3 regions of the Streptomyces sp. NPDC043876 genome follow, and region 2 is predicted to be linked to each of the others. Evidence: riboswitches for the same ligand, from Rfam matches in the RefSeq annotation. Region 2 holds a riboswitch; each other region holds the start of a gene.
The links. Region 2 has a riboswitch for cyclic di-AMP ahead of AC0693_RS20245 (M23 family metallopeptidase). Riboswitches for the same ligand answer to the same signal wherever they lie in the genome.

Region 1: linked by a shared signal. The riboswitch ahead of AC0693_RS09980 (LysM peptidoglycan-binding domain-containing protein) and the one ahead of AC0693_RS20245 (M23 family metallopeptidase) in region 2 are both predicted to bind cyclic di-AMP.
Region 3: linked by a shared signal. The riboswitch ahead of AC0693_RS28335 (transglycosylase family protein) and the one ahead of AC0693_RS20245 (M23 family metallopeptidase) in region 2 are both predicted to bind cyclic di-AMP.

The regions. Positions count from the first base shown of each region.
Region 1 covers NZ_JBWKDV010000003.1:126,463-134,227, forward strand. The annotation lists gene AC0693_RS09970 (MFS transporter) at 1-525, shown strand, start outside; gene AC0693_RS09975 (beta-N-acetylhexosaminidase) at 568-2,217, shown strand; gene AC0693_RS09980 (LysM peptidoglycan-binding domain-containing protein) at 2,267-3,049, opposite strand; cyclic di-AMP (ydaO/yuaA leader) riboswitch at 3,054-3,299, opposite strand; gene AC0693_RS09985 (S-(hydroxymethyl)mycothiol dehydrogenase) at 3,755-4,840, shown strand; gene AC0693_RS09990 (alpha/beta fold hydrolase) at 5,045-6,367, shown strand; gene AC0693_RS09995 (PIG-L deacetylase family protein) at 6,470-7,225, shown strand; gene AC0693_RS10000 (enoyl-CoA hydratase/isomerase family protein) at 7,290-7,765, shown strand, end outside.
Region 2 covers NZ_JBWKDV010000006.1:135,546-143,310, reverse strand. The annotation lists gene AC0693_RS20260 (bifunctional acetate--CoA ligase family protein/GNAT family N-acetyltransferase) at 1-126, opposite strand, end outside; gene AC0693_RS20255 (HPr family phosphocarrier protein) at 350-631, shown strand; gene AC0693_RS20250 (GntR family transcriptional regulator) at 836-1,501, opposite strand; gene AC0693_RS20245 (M23 family metallopeptidase) at 1,670-2,473, opposite strand; cyclic di-AMP (ydaO/yuaA leader) riboswitch at 2,486-2,642, opposite strand; gene AC0693_RS20240 (M16 family metallopeptidase) at 2,849-4,216, opposite strand; gene AC0693_RS20235 (M16 family metallopeptidase) at 4,237-5,589, opposite strand; gene AC0693_RS20230 (DNA gyrase/topoisomerase IV subunit A) at 5,785-7,765, shown strand, end outside.
Region 3 covers NZ_JBWKDV010000010.1:82,448-90,212, reverse strand. The annotation lists gene AC0693_RS28350 (globin domain-containing protein) at 1-525, opposite strand, end outside; gene AC0693_RS28345 (cytochrome P450 family protein) at 647-2,005, shown strand; gene AC0693_RS28340 (LysM peptidoglycan-binding domain-containing protein) at 2,115-3,158, shown strand; cyclic di-AMP (ydaO/yuaA leader) riboswitch at 3,434-3,606, shown strand; gene AC0693_RS28335 (transglycosylase family protein) at 3,609-4,316, shown strand; gene eno (phosphopyruvate hydratase) at 4,576-5,862, shown strand; gene AC0693_RS28325 (FtsB family cell division protein) at 5,980-6,462, shown strand; gene AC0693_RS28320 (DUF501 domain-containing protein) at 6,504-7,079, shown strand; gene AC0693_RS28315 (Ppx/GppA phosphatase family protein) at 7,076-7,765, shown strand, end outside.

The DNA.
Region 1 (7,765 bases), on a different contig from region 2:
TACGCCGACACCTCCGTCACCTGGCTGCTCGTCCTCTTCGGGCTCGGGATGGTGGGCGGGAACCTGCTCGGCGGCCGGTTCGCCGACCGCCGCCTGATGCCGATGCTCTACGCGACGCTGGGCGCGCTGGCGCTCGTCCTGGCCCTGTTCACCGTGACCGCCCACCACAAGGCCGCCGCCGCGCTCACCATCTTCCTGATCGGCGCCCTCGGCTTCGCCACGGTGCCGCCGCTCCAGAAGCGGGTGCTCGACCAGGCCGCGGGCGCCCCCACCCTGGCCTCCGCCGTGAACATCGGCGCCTTCAACCTCGGCAACGCCCTCGCCGCCTGGCTCGGCGGGCTCGTCATCGCGGGCGGCCTGGGCTGGACCGCCCCCAACTGGGTCGGCGCCGCCCTCGCCGCCTCCGCGCTGGTCCTCGCCCTCCTCTCCGGCGCCCTGGAGCGGCGCACCGCCCGGGCCGGCCGACTGGTCGCGGCGGGCGGCGCCGCCGGCGAGCGCGAGGAAGCACCGCTCCGAGTCGCGTAGTGCGCCGCCCGGTGGGAGCTTGGTGGGGGATGTGAGGTGACCATGGGGCGAACCGGGAAGATACGCACCGCCGCGACGGCCGTGACCGTCGCGGCGGCCACGCTCGCGGCCGGAGGCTGTACGTCGGCCCCCGCGAGCGGCCGTACGGACGGCCCCGCGGCCGCCAGCTCACCGGCGGCCCCGGGCAGCCCCGACCCGTCGGCGTCCAGCGCCCCCGCCCCCTCACCGAGCCGCAGCTACCCCCTGTCCACCGCGCCGCGGACGATCCCGGCCGTCCGCACCTTCGAAGCGGCGCGCGGCCCCGGCTGGAAGCCAGCCCCGCAGGCACGGGTCGTCGTCGCCCGCGCCGACGCGGCCGCCCTCGGCGACGAGGGGAAGATGCTCGCCCGCGACCTGGAGCTGGGCTACGCCGAGGACGGCGGCCCGCTCCGGCCCGGCGACGTGGAACTCGAACTCGCTCTCGACAAGGCCCCCGCGAGCGGCGCCAAGGCCGCCCCGGAGTCCTACACCCTCACCGTGCGGGGTGGCGGCGTCCGCATCACCGGGCCCGACGACGCCGGGGTCTTCTACGGCACGCGCACCCTCGAACAGGCTGTCCGCGGCGCCGGATCCATCGGCGAGGGAACGGTCAAGGACGCGCCGGACCGCCCGCAGCGCGGCCTGAACCTCGACATAGCCCGCAAGAACTTCACCGCGCCGTGGATCGAGGACCGGCTGCGCGAGATGGCCGACCTCAAGCTCAACCAGCTGGGCCTGCACTTCTCCGACGACCAGGCCTTCCGCATCGCTTCCGTCAGCCACCCCGAGATCGTCTCCGACCCGCACCTCAGCCAGGCCGAGGTGCGCGCCATCGTGGCCCTCGCCCGGAGCCTGCACATCGAGGTCGTCCCCGAGATCGACTCGCCCGGACACCTGGGCGCCGTCCTGCGCGCCCACCCCGCCCTCCAGCTGCGCGACGCGGCCGGGCGGGCCGTCAAGGGCGCCGTGGACATCTCCGACCCGGCGTCCGCGCGGCTCGTCGACGAGCTGCTGCGCGAATACCTGCCGCTCTTCCCCGGCGCGCGCTGGCACGTCGGCGCCGACGAGTACCAGGCGCTGGTCGTCAAGGACCCGCAGGCCTCCTTCCCGCAGCTCGCGGCGGCCGCCCGGAAGCGGTACGGCGCCGGGGCGCGCGTCTTCGACCTGGCCACCGGCTGGCTGAACGACCGCGCGTCCGTGGTCCGGGCCGCCGGCCGGCAGCCCAAGGCGTGGAACGACGGCTTCTTCACCGGGGGCGCGGCCACCGCCGCGCGGGACATCGAGGTGGAGTACTGGACGGGCAAGGAGATCGGCGCCCGCCCGCCCCTGGAGTACCTGCGCGAGGGCCGGCCCGTGGTCAACCTCAACGACGAGTACCTGTACTACGTCCTCGGCGAGCCCAACGACTTCACCTACCCGACCGGCCGGCGGATCTACGAACAGTGGACCCCGCTCGTGCTGCGCGGCACCGAGGCCGTGCCCGCCCGCTACGCCGACCGGATCCTGGGCGCCCGGCTCGCCGTCTGGTGCGACCTGGCCGGATCGCAGACCCAGGCGCAGGTCGCCGCCGGGATCCGGCTGCCGCTGGCCGCCCTCGCCCAAAAGGTCTGGGACCCGCGGCCGCCCGGGCCGACGTGGAGTCAGTTCACCGCGCTGGCCGACCGCCTGAGGTGAGGCGGGATCCCGGGACCGGCCCGCGCGGCGTGCTCCGCCCGGGGTCCGCTCAGTAGGCGCCGTTGACGTTGTCGATCGAACCGTAGCGGGCGGCCGCGTAGTTGCAGGCGGCGGTGATGTTCGCGACCGGGTCGTAGGAGTCGGACGACGTGCCGGGCACGTGGTAGGCCCTGAAGGTGGGGTCGATGACCTGGAGGAGGCCCTTCGAGGGAATGCCCGCGGCCGCGTTGGAGTCCCAGTTGTTGATGGCGAGCGGGTTGCCCGAGGACTCGCGCAGCACGTTGCGGTGAATTCCGTCGTAGGTTCCGGGAATTCCGTGCTGGGCCATGATCTCCAGCGACTGGCGAATCCACCCGTCGAGGTTGTTGGCGTACAGAGTGGTGGGCCGTGCGGAACGGTCGGCGCGGGCGGGCGTGGCCGTGGTATTCCGATGGGCGGCCAGGGCCGTGGCGGTGGCCTTGGCCGATCCCGAACTCGCCTTTGCGGCCCCGCCGATCGTCAGCTTGGTTCCCGGGCGGATGACGGACGGGTCGCTGCCGATCACCGAGCGGTTGTCCGCGTACAGCTTCTTCCAGCCGCCGCTCACGGAATGCGTTTGCGCGATCTTGGAAAGGGTGTCGCCGGGCACCACGGAATAGACCGTGGGGGCGGCGGCCTTCGTCGCGGCCGTGGAAGCGGTGGGCGCCTTGGCGGCCGCGGCCGGCTGAGCGGCCTCCGCCCCGGAGGCGCTGATCAGCGGGAGGGCGAGGGCGAAACCGCCGGTGCCCGCGACGGCGACCAGACGGGCCACCCGGCTGTTCTTGGGACGGCGGTGCTTGCCCGATGCGGACATGGCGCATTCCTCTCCGTCGCCTGCGAGGTGAGCTGTCGGGTTCGGACGGGAGCTGTCCGGCCGCACCGCGGCACGCGTGTTCCGGACATGCCTCGGGCATGACGAAGACGTGCGTGCCGGTGGTGCGACTTCACCCCGAGCCGGTCCGGATTCATGATCCGGACCGGCGGCCTACCTGGTTCCCCCGCTCCTGCCGTACGTGAAGTGGGATGGGTTTCCGGGTGGCGGCAGGATTCGGCGTTCCACCTGGATTGCGGTGACCGTAAACGAAGAGGGAGGGCGGGAACAAGGGGCGAATTCCGCGTGGTGATCGTCTTATCGGTACCGGTCCGCGGAATGCGTCACACCCGTACGGGCCGTGGATCCCGAATTTCATTGCGGGGCCCGGAATTGAACCTTCCGGATCTTTTACGGGTGGCGGCGGTCCGGCCTGTTCCGCGTGACTCACATCACCGCCGGGGCGCCCGTTCCGCATTCAAGGGCAAATCACCCCTAGCTGCCTCTAAAGGTGTTTCTCGCACCTCCACCGGCCGCGCCTCCTCCGGCAGTTCCGCGCGCCCGGGGGGCGCCCCGGGCGTCTGCGGGACCCAGGCGTCCGGCGCCCGGGCGCCGTCGGCCGCCCGAAGTGTGCCGGTGGCCCCGCCGGGAGGCTCCCGCCGTGTACGTTCGCAGCACGGGACGGATCACAGGAGAGCGGGGTATGACGTGACGCATCGCGTACGAGGGGTCATCGCACGGAGCAAGGGCGCGCCGGTGGAGACGACAACGATCCTCGTGCCCGACCCGGGGCCGGGCGAGGCGCTCGTCCAGGTCCAGGCCTGCGGGGTCTGCCACACCGACCTGCACTACCGGGAGGGCGGCATCAACGACGCCTTCCCCTTCCTCCTCGGCCACGAGGCCGCCGGAGTGGTGGAGGCCGTCGGCCCCGATGTCACCGGCGTCGCCCCCGGCGACTTCGTGATCCTCAACTGGCGCGCCGTGTGCGGCCGCTGCCGCGCCTGCAAGCGCGGGCGCCCCTGGTACTGCTTCGACACCCACAACGCCACCCAGTCCATGACCCTGGAGGACGGCACTCCGCTCTCCCCGGCGCTGGGCATCGGAGCCTTCGCCGAGAAGACCCTGGTCGCCGCCGGCCAGTGCACCAAGGTGGACCCGGCGGCCTCGGCCGCCGCCGCCGGGCTGCTGGGCTGCGGGGTGATGGCGGGCCTCGGCGCGGCCCTCAACACCGGGAACGTCGGCCGCGGCGACTCGGTGGCCGTCATCGGCTGCGGCGGCGTGGGCAGCGCGGCCGTCGCCGGGGCCCGGCTCGCCGGCGCGGGCCGGATCATCGCGGTGGACCTGGACGACCGCAAGCTGGAACAGGCCAGGGGGCTGGGCGCCACCCACACCGTCAACGGCCGGACCGAGGACGTGGTCAAGGCGGTCCAGGCGCTGACCGGCGGCAACGGAGCGGACGTGGTCATCGACGCCGTCGGCCGCCCCGAGACCTACCGGCAGGCGTTCTACGCCCGCGACCTGGCCGGCACCGTGGTGCTGGTCGGCGTCCCCACCCCGGAGATGACCCTCGAACTCCCGCTGCTCGACGTCTTCGGCCGCGGCGGCGCCCTCAAGTCCTCCTGGTACGGGGACTGCCTGCCCGAGCGGGACTTCCCGCTGCTGATCGACCTCTACCTCCAGGGCCGCCTCGACCTCGACGCGTTCGTCTCCGAGACCATCGCGCTCGACGACGTGGAGGAAGCCTTCGCCCGCATGGAACGCGGCGAAGTCCTCCGCTCGGTCGTCCTCTTCTGACCACGAGCCCCGGGCCACCCCCCGTCCCGGGGCCGCCACATCAGCCCCGGCGACGGCGATATCAGCCCCGCCGGCGTTTGAGGCGCCGCCGGAGGCAGCACCGGGCCCGCACGACCCGCACCGGAACCCACCGCACCGGGCCCGCACGACCCGCACCGGAACCCACCGCACCGGAACCCACCACACCCGACCCTTGGATCGTCCGTGACCCACAGCCACAGCCAGAGCCGCAGCTACCGCCAGCCCGGCGTAGTCCTGACCGACCACCGCTTCACGGTCCCGCTGGACCACGACCGCCCGGACGGCGAGCGCATCGAGCTGTACGCCCGCGAGGCCGTGGCGACGGGCAAGGACCCGGCCACGCTGCCCTGGCTGCTCTACCTGGAGGGCGGCCCCGGCTTCGGCGCCCGCCGCTTCACCGGCCGCCAGGCCTGGCTGGACCGGGCCCTGACCGAGTTCCGCGTCCTCCTCCTGGACCAGCGCGGCACCGGCCGTTCCACCCCCGCGAACCGCCAGACCCTCCCGCTGCGCGGCGGCCCCGCCGAACAGGCCGACTACCTCGCCCACTTCCGCGCTGACGCGATCGTCCGCGACTGCGAAGCCATCCGCCCCGCCCTCACCGGCGGCGCGCCCTGGACCGTACTCGGCCAGAGCTTCGGCGGGTTCTGCGTCACCCACTACCTCGGCGCCGCGCCCGAGGGGCTCAGCGCCGCGCTGATCACCGGCGGCCTGCCGTCCCTCGACGCCACCGCCGACGAGGTCTACGCCGCGGCGCTCCCGCGCGTCGAGCGCAAGAACCTGGCGCACTACGCCCGTTACCCGATGGACGTCGAACGCGCCCGCGCCATCGCCGCCCACCTCGCCGAGCACCCCACCGAACTCCCCGGCGGCCACCCGCTCACCCCCGAGGCCTTCCAGTCCCTGGGGATCCTCCTCGGCGGCGGTGACGGCAGCCACCAGCTGCACTACCTCCTGGAGGACGCCTTCGTCCCCACCCCCGCAGGACCCGCCCTCTCCGACGCCTTCCTGGACGGCGTCCGGCCGCTGCTGTCCTTTGCCGGGCACCCGCTGTACGCGCTCCTGCACGAGGCGATCTACGCCCAGGACCCGGCCGCCCCCACCGCCTGGGCCGCCGAACGGGTCCGCGCCGCGGACTCCCGCTTCGACGCCGCCAAGACCCTGGCCGGGGACGAGCCGCTCCTCTTCACCGGCGAGAGCATCCACCCCTGGCACTTCACCACGGACCCGGCCCTGGCCCCGCTCCGCGCGACCGCGGAGGCCCTCGCGGCCCGCACCGGCTGGCAGCCCCTCTACGACCCGGCGCGCCTCGCGGCGAACGAGGTGCCGGTGGCGGCGGCCGTTTACCACGACGACATGTACGTCGACACGGCCCACTCGCTGGCCACCGCCCGGGCCGTCCGCGGCCTGCGCACCTGGGTGACGGACGAGTTCGAGCACGACGGGGTCCGCGCGGGCGGCCCCCGGGTCCTGGACCGCCTGCTCGCCCTGGTCCGCGACGAGGTCTGAGCCGCCGGGCTACGGCGCGGCGGTCCACCCGGCCCGCCGTGCCGTCCCCGGGTATGTCAGGTCGGCGTCCGTCCGCCGGGCCCGTCGCCTATCGTGCGCCCCATGACCGATGCACCGAATCAGCTGGAACCGATGCCCACCGACTGGCAGCGCGCGCTGGCCGTCGTCGCCCATCCGGACGATCTGGAATACGGCGGGGCGGCCGCGGTCGCGGACTGGACGGACGGCGGCCGGGAGGTCGTCTACGTACTGGCCACGCGCGGCGAGGCGGGGATCGACGGGCTCGGACCCGCGCAGTGTGCCCCGCTGCGCGAGGCCGAGCAGCGCGCGAGCGCGGCCGTCGTCGGCGTGCGTTCCGTGGAGTTCCTGGACCACCGCGACGGGGTGATCGAGTACGGTCTCGGCCTGCGCCGCGACATCGCGGCCGCGATCCGCCGCCACCGCCCCGAACTGGTCGTCACGTTGAACCACCGGGACACCTGGGGCGGCGAGGGCGGCGGCGGGTACTGGAACACCCCCGACCACCGGGCGGTCGGCCGGGCCACCCTGGACGCCGCCGGTGACGCGGGCAACCGCTGGATCTTCCCCGAACTCCTCACCGAGCAGGGCCTGGAGCCCTGGAACGGGGTGCGCTGGGTGGCGGTGGCCGGCACCGCCACGCCCACGCACGCGGTGGACGCGGGCCCGGGCTTCGAGCGGTCGGTCGCGTCCCTGCTGGAGCACCGCGCGTACATCGAGGGCCTGACGGACGAGGACCCCGAGACCTACGTGCGCGGCTTCCTGACCGCGAACGCCGAGCGGGTGGCGCCCCGGTTCGGCGGCCGGCCCGCCGTGGCGTTCGAGGTCTTCCCGCGCTGACCCTTCCCCCGCCACCACCTCACCCCTATCCTGACGCACCGTCAGATGCGAGGGGGGGCTGGGCGTGATCGACACGGTGTCCACGGAGATCCGGGAGGGTGAGGAACGGATCCGTCTGGAGGTCGCGGACGGACTCGCGGTCCTCACCCTGTGCCGTCCCGGGAAGCTGAACGGCTGGAGCTGGGAGTCCACCCGTCAGCTCGGGCTGCTCGCCGACCGGATCCGCTTCGACGGCTCCGTGCGGGCGGTGCTCCTGCGCGCCGAGGGGCGGGCCTTTTGCGCGGGCATCGACGTCACCGCCCCCGGCGGAGCCTTCACCGCCACCTCGCCCGCCGAACGGACCCGCGACTATTACGAGGGCGTCCGCTGGGCGCACGAGCGCTTCGCCGGGTTCGCCCGGCTCCCGCAGCCCGTGGTCGCCGCCGTCCAGGGCTACTGCCTCGGCTTCGGCTTCGAGCTGGCCCTGATGGCGGACATCCGGGTCGCCGCGGACGACGCCGTCTTCGCCCTGCCGGAGGCCTCGCTGGGCGTGGCGGTGGA
Region 2 (7,765 bases):
GTAGAAGCTGACCAGGCGCTCCGCGTCCTCGGGCGTGATGGGGCGGATCCGGGCGGTGCCGCCGTCGCGCAGCACGACGTCCGCTTCCCAGTGGGCCGGGTACGAGGGGTCCGACGCGGTGGTCATGCAGCCACCCTAGAGCCTGGTTTGGGCGGACGGAGGGCGGGCGGCGGGCGGGGGCGCACCCGCCGGGCCTCGTGCGCGCGGCGCAGTAGCCGAGCCGGGGCAAACCAGTGCAAGCTGTGGGGGGGTCGAACGGCAGGTGAACGGGGGCCGAAGGTCGGCCGGAGCACTCGGAGTGCCGTGAGAGACTGGTCTAGACAACCGTAAGAACCTGAAGGGCATCACCATGGCAGAGCGCCGCGTCAACGTCGGCTGGGCCGAGGGCCTGCACGCTCGTCCCGCCTCGATCTTCGTCCGGGCGACGACCGCTTCCGGCGTCCCGGTGACCATCTCCAAGGCCGACGGCAACCCGGTCAACGCCGCGTCCATGCTCGCGGTCCTGGGCCTGGGCGCCCAGGGCGGCGAGGAGATCGTCCTCGCGTCCGACGCCGAGGGCGCGGACGCCGCGCTGGACCGTCTGGCGAAGCTGGTCGCCGAGGGTCTCGAAGAGCTTCCCGAGACCGTCTGACCCCGCCTGACCCCCGGGTCCGGCCCACGCGCCACCCACGGCGGAGCCGTGGCCCCCTCACCCGGGGCCACGGCTCCGCCGCATTTCCCGGCAACGCCCGAAGCCGCGTAACAGCCCCGGACCTTTTCGTTTATTCGGAACGCACCCACGCGGCCGGAAAAACAATTCCCGCCCGGTAAATCAATCCTTTGTATCGGGACCGTGTTAAAGCCCGCCGCTCGCCATGTTTACGGCAGGTTGCGAAGTCCTCACGCGCAGCCGGTGCGCTCCGGCCGCGCGGTCGGCGTGGGCCGCGGTCAGCGCCCGCGCCCGCTCCGCGTCACCGCGCGCCACCGCGTCCACGATCGCGCCGTGCTCCGCCCAGGACTCCACGGGCCGCACCGGAGCGTCCACGGCGTACATCCAGGCGACCTTGTGGCGCATCTGCGTGAGCAGCGCGATCAGGCCGGGGCTGTCCGAGGCCTGCACGAGCGTCTCGTGGAACCAGCCGCCCAGGGACCGCAGATCCTCCCCCTGCCCCCTCCTGGCCCGCTCCTGGCCCAGCCGGACCAGCCCCCGCAGCACCTTCAGGTGCGCCTCGCTGCGCCGACGGGCGGCCCGGGCCGCCGCGAGGGGCTCCAGCAGCATCCGGACCTCCAGGAGGTCGGCCGCCTCCTGCTCGGTCGGCTCGGCGACGCAGGCGCCCGCGTGCCGGCGGGTGGTGACGAAGCCCTCGGACTCCAGGGTGCGCAGTGCCTCCCGGACGGGGACGCGGGAGACTCCGTAGCGCCGGGCGAGCAGCTCCTCGGTGAGGCGGGAGCCCGGGCCGAAGACCCCGGAGACGATGTCGTCGCGGATCGCCGTACAAACCGCGTGCGCGGGAATTCGCAAGACCGGACCTCCGCTGAATACCGTTGCCGCCGAATCCATTACCGCGACTCTATGGCAACGCGCGCTCTTTTCCGAGGACGGTTTTCGGAAAGGGGCACAAAGGCGCGCACGACACGAAGGCCCCGGCTCGATGAGCCGGGGCCTTCGGTCAGCGCGTGCGCGGGCGGGTCAGATCTCGACGCCCTTGGACCGCAGGTAGGCCAGCGGGTTGATGTCCGAGCCGTAGGACGGGCCGGTACGGGCCTCGAAGTGCAGGTGCGCGCCGAAGCTGTTGCCGGTGTTGCCCGACAGCCCGATCTGCTGGCCCGCGGTGACCTGCTCGCCGGCGGAGACGCTCAGCCGCGAGAGGTGGCCGTACTGGGTGTACGTACCGTCGTTGTGCTTGATGACGATGTTGTTGCCGTACGCACCGCCGTCGCCGGCCTCGACGACGACGCCCGCGCCCACGGCGTGGACGACGGTGCCCTCGGCGGCGTGGAAGTCGACGCCGGTGTGGCTGCCGGAGGACCAGGCGCTGCCGCCCGCGCCGTACTGGGTGCTGACGTAGGAGCCGGTGACCGGCAGCACGAAGGCGTTGAGGCGCTTGCGCTCCTCTTCGCGGTCCGCGCGCTCCTTGGCCTCGCGCTCGGCCTTGGCCTTCGCCTCGGCCATGCGGCGGGCCTCGGCGGCCTTCGTCTTCGCCTCGGCCTCGGCCTGCGCCTTGAGGGCGGCGGCGTCGGCGGCGTTGCGCTGCGCGTCGGCCTGGGCCTCCAGGTCGCCGGCGAGGGTGTCCGCGACGACGACGGCGTTCATGCCGTCACCCTGGGGGGCGGTGGTGTGGTGGTTGTCCGCGGCGAAGGCCGGGGCTGCGAGGCTGGCCGCGACGCCGGTGGCGGCGAGGGCGGCTATGCCGGCGACACCTGCGGTCTTCCGGCTCAGACGGCTGGAACCACGGTGCTTGCCGGAAGAGGCACGACTGCTGCCGAACGCCATGAAGGGGCTGATCCTTTCCTTCCCTCTCGCCTACCGGGTTAGCTGACGGGTTCGGAGCAGGAAGGTCTCCTACGGGCCCCCTCTTGCGAGATGGCCCGATTCACCCCAGGGACTGTGGGTCCCCGGCTCCCCAGGCTCGCGCCTGACGGGGACTCGGCGATCGCTGCCCGGTGCCGCGAGTGCGGCGTTCACAACTGACGGACAGCACGCCCGACGCTAGGCGGATCTTCGGGTAATCACCAAACACACGCGCCCCATTGTTAGCTACGTCACGTGACATAGAAGCAACCTCTCCGCCAAACGGACAAAAGGGGTTCCGGTGGCCAAGTCACCGAAACCCCTTCCGCGCCCGCTCAGTTCATGGGCGGTTCACCGTCAGTTCGCGACGACGCGCACGTCACCGATTCCGAGCGCGCGCACCGGCGCCTCGATCTGCGCGGCGTCACCGACGAGCACCGTCACGAGCCGGTCCACCGGGAAGGCGTTGACGACGGCGGAGGTGGCCTCCACCGTGCCCGTCTCGGCCAGCCGCGCGTACAACCGCGCCTGGTAGTCGTCCGGCAGGCCCTGCTCGACCTGGTCGGCCAGGGTCCCCGCGACGGACGCGGCCGTCTCGAACTTCAACGGGGCCACGCCCACCAGGTTCTGCACCGCCACGTCCCGCTCCGCGTCGGTCAGACCGCCCTCCGCGAGGGTGCGCAGCACCTTCCAGAGGTCCTCCAGCGCCGGGCCCGTGTTGGGGGTGTCCACCGAACCGCTGATGGCGAGCATCGACGCGCCGGTGCCGTCGGCGGTGGAGCGCAGCACCTGCCCGAAGGCGCGCACGCCGTAGGTGTAGCCCTTCTCCTCGCGCAGCACCTTGTCCAGGCGGGAGGTGAGGGTGCCGCCCAGGCAGTACGTGCCGAGCACCTGGGGCGCCCAGACGCGGTCGTGCCGGTCCGCGCCGATCCGCCCGATGAGCAGCTGGGTCTGCACCGCGCCCGGCCGGTCCACGATGACGACGCGGCCCGTGTCGTCCGCGGTGATCGGCGGTACGGGGAGCGGCTCGGCCGTGCCGCCCGTCCAGGTGCCCAGGGTGTCCGCGAGGACGGCGTCCAGATCGATGCCGGTCAGGTCGCCGACCACCACCGCGGTGGAGGTGGCGGGGCGCACGTGGGCCTCGTAGAAGGCACGTACGGCCGCGGCGTCGATCCGGGCCACCGTCTCCTCGGTGCCCTGGCGCGGGCGGGACATCCGCAGCGTGGCCGGGAACAGCTCCTGGGAGAGCTGCTTGGCGGCCCGGCGCTGCGGGTTGGCCAGCTCGTGCGGGATCTCGTCGAGCCGGTTGCGCACCAGCCGGTCCACCTCGCTGTCGGCGAAGGCGGGGGCGCGCAGGGCCTCGGCGAGCAGGCCCAGGGCCTTGGCGAGCCGGGAGGCCGGGACCTCCAGGGAGACCCGGATGCCGGGGTGGTCGGCGTGCGCGTCGAGGGTGGCGCCGCAGCGCTCCAGCTCGGCCGCGAACTCCTCCGCGGAGTGCTTGTCGGTGCCCTCGGACAGGGCGCGGGCCATGATCGTGGCCACGCCGTCCAGCCCGGCCGGTTCGGCGTCCAGCGGGGCGGCGAGGTTGATCTCGACGGCCACCACCTGCTGTCCGGGCCGGTGGCAGCGCAGCACGGTCAGGCCGGTGTCCAGCGCACCGCGCTCGGGGGCCGGGAACGCCCACGGCCGGGCCTCGCCGGGCTGCGGCCGGGGGTGGAAGGTCATCGTGACGGCTGCGGTGTCGCTCACTGCTCCGTCCCTTCGGTCTCGTCGTTCTCGGCGGCTTCCTCGGCGTCGTCGGCCGCGAGCGGCTCGTAGACGAGCACGGCGCGGTTGTCCGGGCGCAGCCGGGACGCGGCCACGGCCTGGACCTCTTCGGCGGTGATGTCCAGGACCCGGCCGACGGCGGTGAGCGCCAGCTGCGGGTCGCCGAAGAGCACCGCGAAGCGGCACAGTTCGTCGGCGCGGCCGGCCACCGTGCTCAGCCGGTCCAGCCATTCGCGCTCCAGCTGGGCCTGCGCGCGCTCCATCTCCTCGGCGGTCGGGCCCTCGGCGGCGAACCGCGCGAGTTCCTCGTCGACGGCGGCCTCGATGTCGGGCACCTCGACCCCGCCGGAGGTCTTGACGTCCAGCCACCCCAGCGAGGGGGCGCCGGCCAGGCGCAGCATGCCGAATCCGGCCGCCACGGCGCTCTGGTCGCGGCGGACCAGGCGGTTGTGGAGCCGGGAGGACTCGCCGCCGCCCAGGATGGTCAGGGCCACGTCGGCGGCGTCGCAGTCGCGGGTGCCGTCGTGCGGTAGCCGGTAGGCGGCCATCAGGGCGCGGGCCGGGACCTGCTCGACGATCTCCTCGCGGAGCTGGCCGCCCATGGTGTCGGGCAGCGAGCCGTCGCGCGGCGGCTGCTTGCCGTCGTGCGCGGGGATGGTGCCGAAGTACTTCTCGATCCAGGCGAGCGTCTGCTCGGGGTCGATGTCGCCGACGACCGACAGGACGGCGTTGTTCGGCGCGTAGTACGTGCGGAAGAAGGTCCGCGCGTCCTCCAGCGAGGCCGCGTCCAGGTCGGCCATCGAGCCGATCGGGGTGTGGTGGTACGGGTGGCCCTCGGGGTAGGCGAGCGCGGTCAGCCGCTCGAACGCCGTGCCGTAGGGGACGTTGTCGTAGCGCTGGCGGCGCTCGTTCTTGACGACGTCGCGCTGGTTCTCCATGGACTCGTCGTCCAGGGCGGCCAGCAGCGAGCCCATCCGGTCCGCCTCCAGCCACAGCGCGAGTTCCAGCTGGTGCGTGGGCATCGTCTCGAAGTAGTTGGTGCGCTCGAAGCTGGTGGTGCCGTTGAGCGAACCGCCCGCGCCCTGCACCAGTTCGAAGTGGCCGTTCCCGGAGACGCTCTTCGAGCCCTGGAACATCAGGTGCTCGAAGAGGTGAGCCAGACCGGTCCGGCCCTTGACTTCGTGCCGCGAACCGACGTCGTACCACAGGCAGACCGCGGCGACCGGGGTCAGGTGGTCCTCGGAGAGCACCACGCGCAGGCCGTTGGCCAGCCGGTGCTCGGTCGCTGTCAGGCCGCCGGAGCCGGCCTGAGCTGTGGCCGTGTGACCCATGGGCATGTGGTCCCTTCGATCGCGATGTAGAGAATTCCGTCAGACCTGTCACTGTATGCAAGCGCGTCGGCCCCTGGAGAAGTTCCCGGGTCACTCCTGGGTCGGAGTCGGCGTTGTCGGTGCCTCGGGCCACAATGGTCCGCGTCAGACCCAGCCGACCCAGCCCCCTCACCATGGTTAAGGAGCCGCGCAGCGATGGCCCGCCGCAGCACGAAGACCCCGCCGCCGGAGGATTTCGAGGAGAAGATCCTCGACATCGACGTCGTCGACGAAATGCAGGGCTCCTTCCTCGAGTACGCGTACTCGGTGATCTACTCCCGCGCCCTGCCCGACGCCCGCGACGGCATGAAGCCGGTGCACCGCCGCATCGTCTACCAGATGAACGAGATGGGGCTGCGCCCCGACCGGGGTTACGTGAAGTGCGCCCGCGTCGTCGGCGAGGTCATGGGCAAGCTCCACCCGCACGGTGACGCGTCGATCTACGACGCCCTCGTGCGCATGGCCCAGCCCTTTTCGATGCGCCTGCCGCTGGTCGACGGCCACGGCAACTTCGGTTCGCTCGGCAACGACGACCCGCCCGCCGCGATGCGGTACACCGAGTCGAAGATGGCCGACGCCGCTTCGCTCATGACGGAGTCCATCGACGAGCACACGGTCGACTTCGCGCCGAACTACGACGGCCAGGAGCTCGAACCGGCGGTGCTGCCGGCGGCGTACCCGAACCTGCTGGTCAACGGCGCCTCCGGGATCGCGGTCGGCATGGCCACCAACATGCCCCCGCACAACCTGGGCGAGGTCATCGCCGCCGCCCGCCACCTGATCCGCTACCCGGAGGCGGACCTGGAGGCGCTGATGCGCTTCGTCCCGGGTCCGGACCTGCCCACCGGCGGCCGGATCGTGGGCCTGTCCGGCATCAAGGACGCCTACGAGAACGGGCGCGGCACCTTCCGGATCCGCGCCACGGTCTCCGTGGACAACGTCACGGCCCGCCGCAAGGGCCTGGTCGTCACCGAACTGCCCTTCGCGGTGGGCCCCGAGAAGGTCATCGCGAAGATCAAGGACCTGGTCGGTTCGAAGAAGCTCCAGGGCATCGCCGATGTGAAGGACCTCACGGACCGCTCGCACGGCCTGCGCCTGGTCATCGAGATCAAGAACGGCTTCCACCCCGAGGCCGTGCTGGAGCAGCTGTACAAGCTGACGCCGATGGAGGAGACCTTCGGCATCAACAACGTCGCGCTGGTGGACGGGCAGCCGCTGACGCTGGGCCTCAAGGAGCTGCTGGAGGTCTACCTCGACCACCGCTTCGAGGTCGTGCGCCGCCGCAGCGAGTTCCGCCGCACCAAGCGGCGCGACCGGCTGCACCTCGTGGAGGGCCTGCTGGTGGCCCTCGTCGACATCGACGAGGTCATCCGGCTCATCCGGGACAGCGAGAACTCCGCGCAGGCCAAGGCCCGGCTGATCGAGCGGTTCTCGCTGAGCGAGATCCAGACCCAGTACATCCTGGACACCCCGCTGCGCCGCCTCACCAAGTTCGACCGGCTGGAGCTGGAGAGCGAGCAGGACCGCCTCAACGGCGAGATCGACGAGCTGACCGGGATCCTGGAGTCGGACACCGAGCTGCGCAAGATGGTCTCCAGCGAACTGGCGGCGGTCGCGAAGAAGTTCGGCACCGAGCGGCGCACGGTGCTGCTGGAGTCGGCGGGCGCGACGGTCGCGGCGGTTCCGCTGGAGGTCGCGGACGACCCCTGCCGGGTGCTGCTGTCCTCGACCGGCCTGCTGGCCCGTACGGCCAACGGCGACGCGCTGCCGCCCGTCGTGGACGGCGCCCCCCGGGCCAAGCACGACCTGATCGTCTCGCAGGTCGCGGCGACCGCGCGGGCCGACGTGGGCGTGGTGACCTCGGCCGGGCGGCTGCTGCGGCTGCCGGTGATCGACCTGCCGCAGCTGCCGGACACGCACGTGGCGCCGAACCTCGCGGGCGGGGCCCCGGTCGCGGAGTTCCTCTCCGGGCTGGAGGCGGACGAGACGGTGATCTGCCTGACCTCGCTGGACGAGTCCTCGCAGGGGCTGGCCCTCGGCACCGAGCAGGGCGTGGTCAAGCGGGTCGTGCCGGACTACCCGGCGAACAAGGACGAGCTGGAGGTCATCACCCTCAAGGAGGGCGACCGGATCGTCG
Region 3 (7,765 bases), on a different contig from region 2:
GCACACGCTGACGTACTGGCCCGGCAGATAGGGGAGCGGCTGGTGCGGCCGCAGCGTCAGGACGCCGATGTCCGCGCCGTAGCGCAGGTGGCGCACGACCTCCGCGTCCCACCACGGCGGGTCGTGGCTCTGGGCGGCGGCCGCGCTCATCACGTCGGCGATCGCCCGGTAGGCCTCGCTCCAGGCCTTCTCGACCGCCGGGGTCCAGGCGGGGCCGCTGGCTTCGGCGAGCGCGGCGAGCAGGCTGGCCCCGACGGCGTCGTAGTGCTCCGGGCGGGCGAGGAACTTGCGGTGGTCGCGGCCGAGGTCGCGGAGGTAGGGGACGAGGGTCCCGTCGTCGATGTGCGCGATGACGTGGGTGAGCGCGGCGAAGAGCCGGTCCCGCTGGCGCTCCATGTCCAGGGCGGCGGCCGGGAAGAGGCCGCGGATGTCCGGGTTGTGCCAGAACAGGTGGGTGTAGAAGTACTTGACCGCGTGTTCGGCCCTTCTTTCGACCACGGCGAAACTGCTCTTCAAGATCCTCACATCCACAAGAGCGACAGTAGGAGTGGCCGGGAACCCGGGGTCAAGGGAAGGGTGATCTACGGCCAGCCGCGGAAAACCAGTCATATGGGATGAGTGGCGGCGGCCGGGGTACGGTCGCCTGGTGCACCAGCAGACCCCCGCCGAGCCCTCCGCCGGCCCTTCCGCCGAGTCCTCCGCCGAGCGGGCGGGCGGCTGTCCCGTCACCGCCGCCGCCGGGCCCGCCGCCGGACCCGAACTCTTCACCTGGGAGTTCGCGACCGACCCCTACCCGGCCTACGCCTGGCTGCGGGAGCACGCGCCGGTGCACCGCACCACGCTCCCCAGCGGGGTCGACGCCTGGCTGGTCACCCGGTACGCCGACGCCCGCCAGGCCCTCGCCGACCAGCGCCTGAGCAAGAACCCGGTGCACCACGCCGAGCCCGGCAAGACGGGCATCCCCGGCGAGCGCAGCGCCGGTCTGATGACCCACCTGCTCAACATCGACCCGCCGGACCACACGCGGCTGCGGCGCCTGGTGTCGAAGGCCTTCACCCCGCGCAGGGTCGCCGAGTTCGCCCCGCGGGTGCAGGAGCTGACGGACCAGCTCATCGACGCCTTCGCGCAGAAGGGGGAGGCCGACCTGATCCACGAGTTCGCCTTCCCGCTCCCCATCTACGCCATCTGCGAGCTGCTCGGCGTACCGCGCGAGGACCAGGACGACTTCCGCGACTGGGCCGGGATGATGATCCGGCACGGCGGCGGTCCGCGCGGCGGGGTCGCCCGCTCCGTCAAGAAGATCCGCGCGTACCTCGGCGAGCTGATCCACCGCAAGCGCGACGACCTCGGCGACGACCTCATCTCGGACCTGATCCGGGCGAGCGACCACGGCGACCACCTGACGGAGGCCGAGGCCACCGCCATGTGCTTCGTGCTCCTCTTCGCGGGTTTCGAGACCACCATCAACCTGATCGGCAACGGCACCTGCGCGCTGCTCCGCAACCCCCGCCAGCGCGCGCTCCTCCAGGAGTCGCTGGCGGCCGGTGCGACGGAGCTGCTGGCGACCGGGATCGAGGAACTGCTCCGGTACGACGGTCCCGTGGAGCTGGCGACCTGGCGCTACGCGACCGAGCCGCTGACCATCGGCGGCCAGGACGTCCCGGCGGGCGATCCGGTGCTCGTCGTCCTCGCGGCGGCCGACCGGGACCCGGCGCGCTTCGACGCGCCGGACGCTCTGGACCTCGCGCGGAGCGACAACCAGCACCTCGGATACGGGCACGGCATCCACTACTGCCTGGGCGCTCCGCTGGCCCGACTGGAGGGTCAGACGGCGCTCGCGAGTTTGCTGACGCGTCTGCCCGATCTGGAACTGGCCATTCCTCCCGAGGAGCTGCGGTGGCGGGGCGGACTGATCATGCGTGGCCTGCGCACGCTTCCGGTCCGCTTCACAACCCCAAACGTTGCGGATGCGGAAGGGGCGGTGCCGGGGCCCGTGGCTGACTAACAGTCAACTCTGTGACCTCGACGTGATCTGCGCATCATCGACTTGTGACAAGCGTTCGAACCCGGCTAGGTTCGCGTCGCCCCCGCCGCCACGCGAAAGGTCCACCCTCATGCGTTCCGGGAACGGCCGCCACAGACGCCCCCGTCAGGTCCCCGCCCTCGTCGTCACCGCCGGAGTCGCCGGCTCCGCACTCGCTCTGCCGCTGTTCGCCGCCTCCGGCGCGAACGCGGCCGAGACCACCACCTGGGACAGGGTGGCCGAGTGCGAGAGCGGCGGAACCTGGAGCGCCGATTTCGGCAGCGGGTCGTACGGCGGACTCCAGTTCACGCTGGAACAGTGGAAGAGCGCGGGCGGGCTGGAGTTCGCCGCGCGGCCCGACCTCGCCAGCCGCTCGCAGCAGATAGCCATCGCCGAGCGGGTCCTCGCCTCGCAGGGACCGCAGGCCTGGCCGCTGTGCGGGGAGTCCTCCGGGCTCACCCGGGGCGGCCCCGCGCCCACCGTCGACCCGGGCCGCGCAGGTTCCGGTTCCGTCGCGCCGAGCCCGCTGCGCCCCGAAGGAACCCCGGCCTCCGGTGCGGGTCCGCTCGCCGGAGCGCCCGCGCCCGCCTCGACGCCGGCCTCCACCGGGCACATCCCCGGAGCCACCGCCCCGTCCGGGGCCAACGCCTCGCCCGGCGCGCTGCCGGCGGTCCCCGAGACCCCGCTGACCTCCGGACTGCCCGTCATGCCGCCCCCGGCGCCCGAGACCGGTGGCCCCGCCACCCCGACCGGGCCCACGGGAACGCCCGTGGCGCCCGTACCCGGCGGCTCCGCGCTCCCGGGCGGTCCGACGGCCTCCCCGTCGAACCCCGCGACTCCGGCGGCCCCGACGGGCCCGGCCGCCACGCCCGGCTCCGCGGCCACGCCGCAGGGCGAAACGTCGGCAACCGGTGGAAAGCACCGCGGAACGCCCGCCGCGGAGACGCCCGCGGCCCCTGACGCCCTGTCGGATCCGTCGTACACCGTCAAGGCCGGGGACAACCTGACGGCGATCGCGACCGCCCAGGGGGTCGAGGGTGGCTGGAATGCCCTTTACGAGGCAAATCAGCAGGTCATCGGGCATGACGCCGACCTCATCACCCCGGGGCAGAATCTCGATCTAAGCCAGAAATAGGGGCACTTCGGGCGCGAAGATCGCCTTGTATGTCCCCTTCGTGCAAGTGAGACATGCATCTCTTCGGTCCAACTGGCGTGTCCTGGTCGGAGACTGCCGCAAACCCGGCTCTCACCTGCGTAAACACCCGTCCCGGGAGCGCAAGTAGGGCCCGTTTCTCCCCGATGTCCCTCGTTGAACATCGGGGAGAGACCTGTCTACCTTCTGAATCGCTCGCCACCGCGGGCTCCTTCGACCGCATCGCCGAATCCTGCCGGCGGACGGAGGGAACAGTCGTCGCGCAAGCGCCGAAGGCAGGAGCGGGGGAACCAAGGTAAGTGCCGGAACCGGCCGTTGAGAGACGGTCACGGAACCGGCTTGGGGTTAAGCCGCGCACCACGGTGCGCGACCGGGCAACTCATCCGCCCGAACCCGACAGCTCACTTCGCAGGCGTCGGTGAGGAGAAAACCATGCTGCTTTCCGGCAAGGGCAAGCACCGTCGCGCCTCCAAGGCCACCCGTGTCGTCACCCTCGTCGGTGTCGCCGGTGTCGCCGTGGCGGCCCCGCTGATGACCGCGGGCGCCGCGAGCGCCGCGACCACCTCCCAGTGGGACGCCGTCGCCGCGTGCGAGTCCGGCGGCAACTGGTCCATCAACACGGGCAACGGCTACTACGGCGGCGTGCAGTTCTCGTCCTCCACCTGGGCGGCGTACGGCGGCAAGGCCTACGCCCCGCAGGCCAACCAGGCCACCAAGTCGCAGCAGATAGCCATCGCCGAGAAGGTCCTCAAGGGCCAGGGCAAGGGCGCGTGGCCGTCCTGCGGCGTGGGCCTGTCGAACGCGGCCTACAACGGCGGCGCGGCCGAGGCCCCCAAGCAGGCCAAGCCCGAGAAGAAGGCCGAGAAGAAGGCCCAGCCGAAGCAGGAGACCAAGCGCGCCGAGGCGCCGGTCACCCGCTCCGAGCGCGCCGAGACCCCGGCCCCCGTCAAGAAGACCCCGGCCGCCGAGGCCCCCAAGACGGGCAACGGCTCCTACGAGGTCAAGGCCGGCGACACCCTCGGCACCATCGCCCAGGCGAACGCCGTCAAGGGCGGCTGGCAGCACGTGTTCGAGCTGAACAAGGACATCGTGCAGGACGCCGACCTGATCTTCCCGGGTCAGAAGCTGAAGCTCAGCTGAACCCCGCGGTAACGCTCCACGCATGACCACCACCGCCCGGCGCGTATCCCCTCACGCGCCGGGCTGTCGTGTTTCCGCGGGCGGAATCCCGCCTTCAGCCTTGCTCTATGTCCTGTAAGAGGGGTATTCCCACCCTTTTTCGTCCCAGGGAGCGGTTGCTCGGCGGGCCGACCGCCCCGATCCGGTTAGGCTCTAAGCGGCAGGGCCGTCCCACGGCCCGACACGCCACCGCACACCCAGCGCCACATCCCATAAGGAGATGCTCGTGCCGTCCATCGACGTCGTCGTAGCCCGGGAAATCCTGGACTCCCGAGGCAACCCCACGGTCGAGGTCGAGGTTGGCCTCGACGACGGCAGCACCGGCCGTGCTGCTGTTCCGTCCGGCGCCTCCACCGGTGCCTTCGAGGCCGTCGAGCTGCGGGACGGTGACGCCAACCGCTACCTCGGCAAGGGCGTCGAGAAGGCCGTCCTCGCCGTCATCGAGCAGATCGGCCCGGAGCTCGTCGGCTACGACGCCACCGAGCAGCGCCTGATCGACCAGGCCATGTGCGACCTGGACGCCACCGACAACAAGGGCTCGCTGGGCGCCAACGCGATCCTCGGTGTCTCCCTGGCCGTCGCGCACGCCGCGTCCGAGGCCTCGGACCTGCCGCTCTTCCGCTACCTCGGTGGCCCGAACGCGCACCTGCTGCCCGTTCCGATGATGAACATCCTGAACGGCGGGTCGCACGCCGACTCCAACGTGGACATCCAGGAGTTCATGATCGCTCCGATCGGCGCGGAGTCCTTCTCCGAGGCGCTGCGCTGGGGTTCCGAGGTCTACCACACCCTCAAGAAGGTCCTGCACAGCAAGGGCCTCTCCACCGGCCTGGGCGACGAGGGCGGCTTCGCCCCGAACCTGGAGTCCAACCGCGCCGCGCTCGACCTCATCGTCGAGGCCATCAAGCTGGCCGGCTACGTCCCGGGCAAGGACATCGCGCTGGCGCTCGACGCCGCCGCGTCCGAGTTCTACAAGGACGGCAAGTACGAGTACGAGGGCCAGTCCCGCTCGGCCGCCGAGATGACCGAGTACTACGAGGAGCTCTGCGCCGCGTACCCGCTGGTCTCCCTCGAAGACCCGCTGTTCGAGGACGACTGGGCCGGCTGGAAGATCCTCACCGACCGCCTGGGCTCCAAGGTCCAGATCGTCGGCGACGACCTCTTCGTCACCAACCCGGAGCGCCTCGCCCGCGGCATCGAAGAGGGCTCGGCGAACGCCCTGCTCGTCAAGGTGAACCAGATCGGTTCGCTGACCGAGGCCCTGGACGCCGTCGAGATGGCCCAGCGCAACGGCTTCAAGTGCATGATGTCGCACCGCTCCGGCGAGACCGAGGACGTCACCATCGCCGACCTCGCCGTCGCGGTGAACTGCGGTCAGATCAAGAGCGGCGCCCCGGCCCGCTCGGACCGCGTCGCCAAGTACAACCAGCTGCTGCGCATCGAGGAGATCCTCGACGACGCCGCGGTGTACGCGGGCCGCTCCGCCTTCCCGCGCTTCAAGGGCTGACCCTCCTCCGCGGGGTTCATCCCCGCGGGGCCAGGCAGCCTCCGTACGTCCCCGCGCTCGGTCCCGTACCGTGTGCGGGGACGTATTGCTGTGTGCGCTACAGGGGAGGCGGAGTCAATGGCCGGGAACCGGGATCGGTTCTCCACCTTCTCGACCGCGACCAGGCTCAAGCAGCTCGGAGAACGGACCGCGGCCCACGTCTACCGCTCGCAGACGCGCCGTCAGGTCCGCCGCAGCCGGCTGACCGGCCGGGCCGCGCTGCTGGTGCTGGTGCTCTGTACGCTGGTCGTCGCCCTCGCGTACCCGATGCGCCAGTACGTCTCCCAGCGCTCGGAGATCGCCGACCAGCAGCGGAGCGCCGACGGGGCGCGCAAGCGGCTGGACGAGCTGCGCGACGAGAAGGCCCGCTGGCAGGACCCGGCCTACGCGGAGCAGCAGGCGCGCAGGCACCTGCACTACGTGCGGCCGGGGGAGATCGGCTACACGATGGTCGACTCCGAGAGCGCGGAGCACCGCCGCACCGGCGCGGCGACGGCCGACCGGCCCTGGTACTCGAACGTCTGGGACGGCGTCGACAAGGCCGACCGCCCCGCCGACTGACGTTCACCGACCGACCACTTACCGAAAGACGCACCCCAGGCATGCAGACGCCCCCGCCCCAGACCGCACGGACCGAGCCGACGGACGCGGACATCGCCGCGTTCGAGCAGCAGCTCGGCCGCCCGCCGCGCGGACTGCGCGCCATCGCGCACCGCTGTCCCTGCGGGCAGCCCGACGTGGTCGAGACCGCCCCGCGCCTGCCCGACGGCACGCCGTTCCCCACGCTGTACTACTTGACCTGCCCGCGGGCCGCCGGCGCCATCGGCACCCTGGAGGCCAACGGCGTGATGAAGGAGATGCAGGCCCGCCTCGCCACGGACCCGGAGCTGGCCGCCGCCTACCGGGCCGCCCACGAGGACTACCTCACCCGGCGCGACGCGATCGAGGTGCTGGAGGGCTTCCCGAGCGCGGGCGGCATGCCCGACCGGGTGAAGTGCCTGCACGTGCTGGTCGGCCACTCGCTGGCCGCCGGACCGGGCGTGAACCCCTTCGGCGACGAGGCGCTCGCGATGCTCCCCGAGTGGTGGGCCAAGGGCGCCTGCGTCACCCCGTGCGCGGAGAAGTCCGGGGACCCGGAGCCGGCCGGGCGGCCGGAGCAGACGGAGGCCGGCGCGTGACGCGGGTCGCGGGCATCGACTGCGGTACGAACTCCATCCGCCTGCTGGTCGCCGACTGCACCCCGGAGACCGGCGAGCTGATCGAGCTGGACCGGCGGATGACCATCGTCCGGCTCGGCCAGGGCGTGGACAAGACCGGCCGGCTGGCCCCGGAGGCCCTGGAGCGCACCTTTGCGGCCTGCCGCGAGTACGCCGCCGTGATCAAGGAGCTGGGCGCCGAGCGGGTCCGCTTCGTGGCCACCTCGGCCTCGCGCGACGCGGAGAACCGGGACGAGTTCGTCCAGGGCGTCCTGGACATCCTGGGCGTGGAGCCCGAGGTGATCAGCGGGGACCAGGAGGCGGAGTTCTCCTTCACCGGCGCCACCATGGAGCTGACGGGCCGCGACGACCTCGCCACGCCGTACCTGGTCGTGGACATCGGCGGGGGCTCCACCGAGTTCGTGGTGGGCGAGCAGCACGTGCGCGCCGCGCGCTCGGTCGACGTGGGCTGCGTCCGGATGACCGAGCGCCACCTCACCGTCGACGGCGTCGTCACCGACCCTCCGACCGAGGCCCAGATCGCCGCGATGCGGGCCGACATCGAGGCCGCGCTGGACCTGGCGGCCGAGTCGGTGCCGCTGTCCGAGGCGCGCACGCTGGTGGGCCTGGCGGGTTCGGTGACCACGGTCGCGGGCATCGCCCTGGGC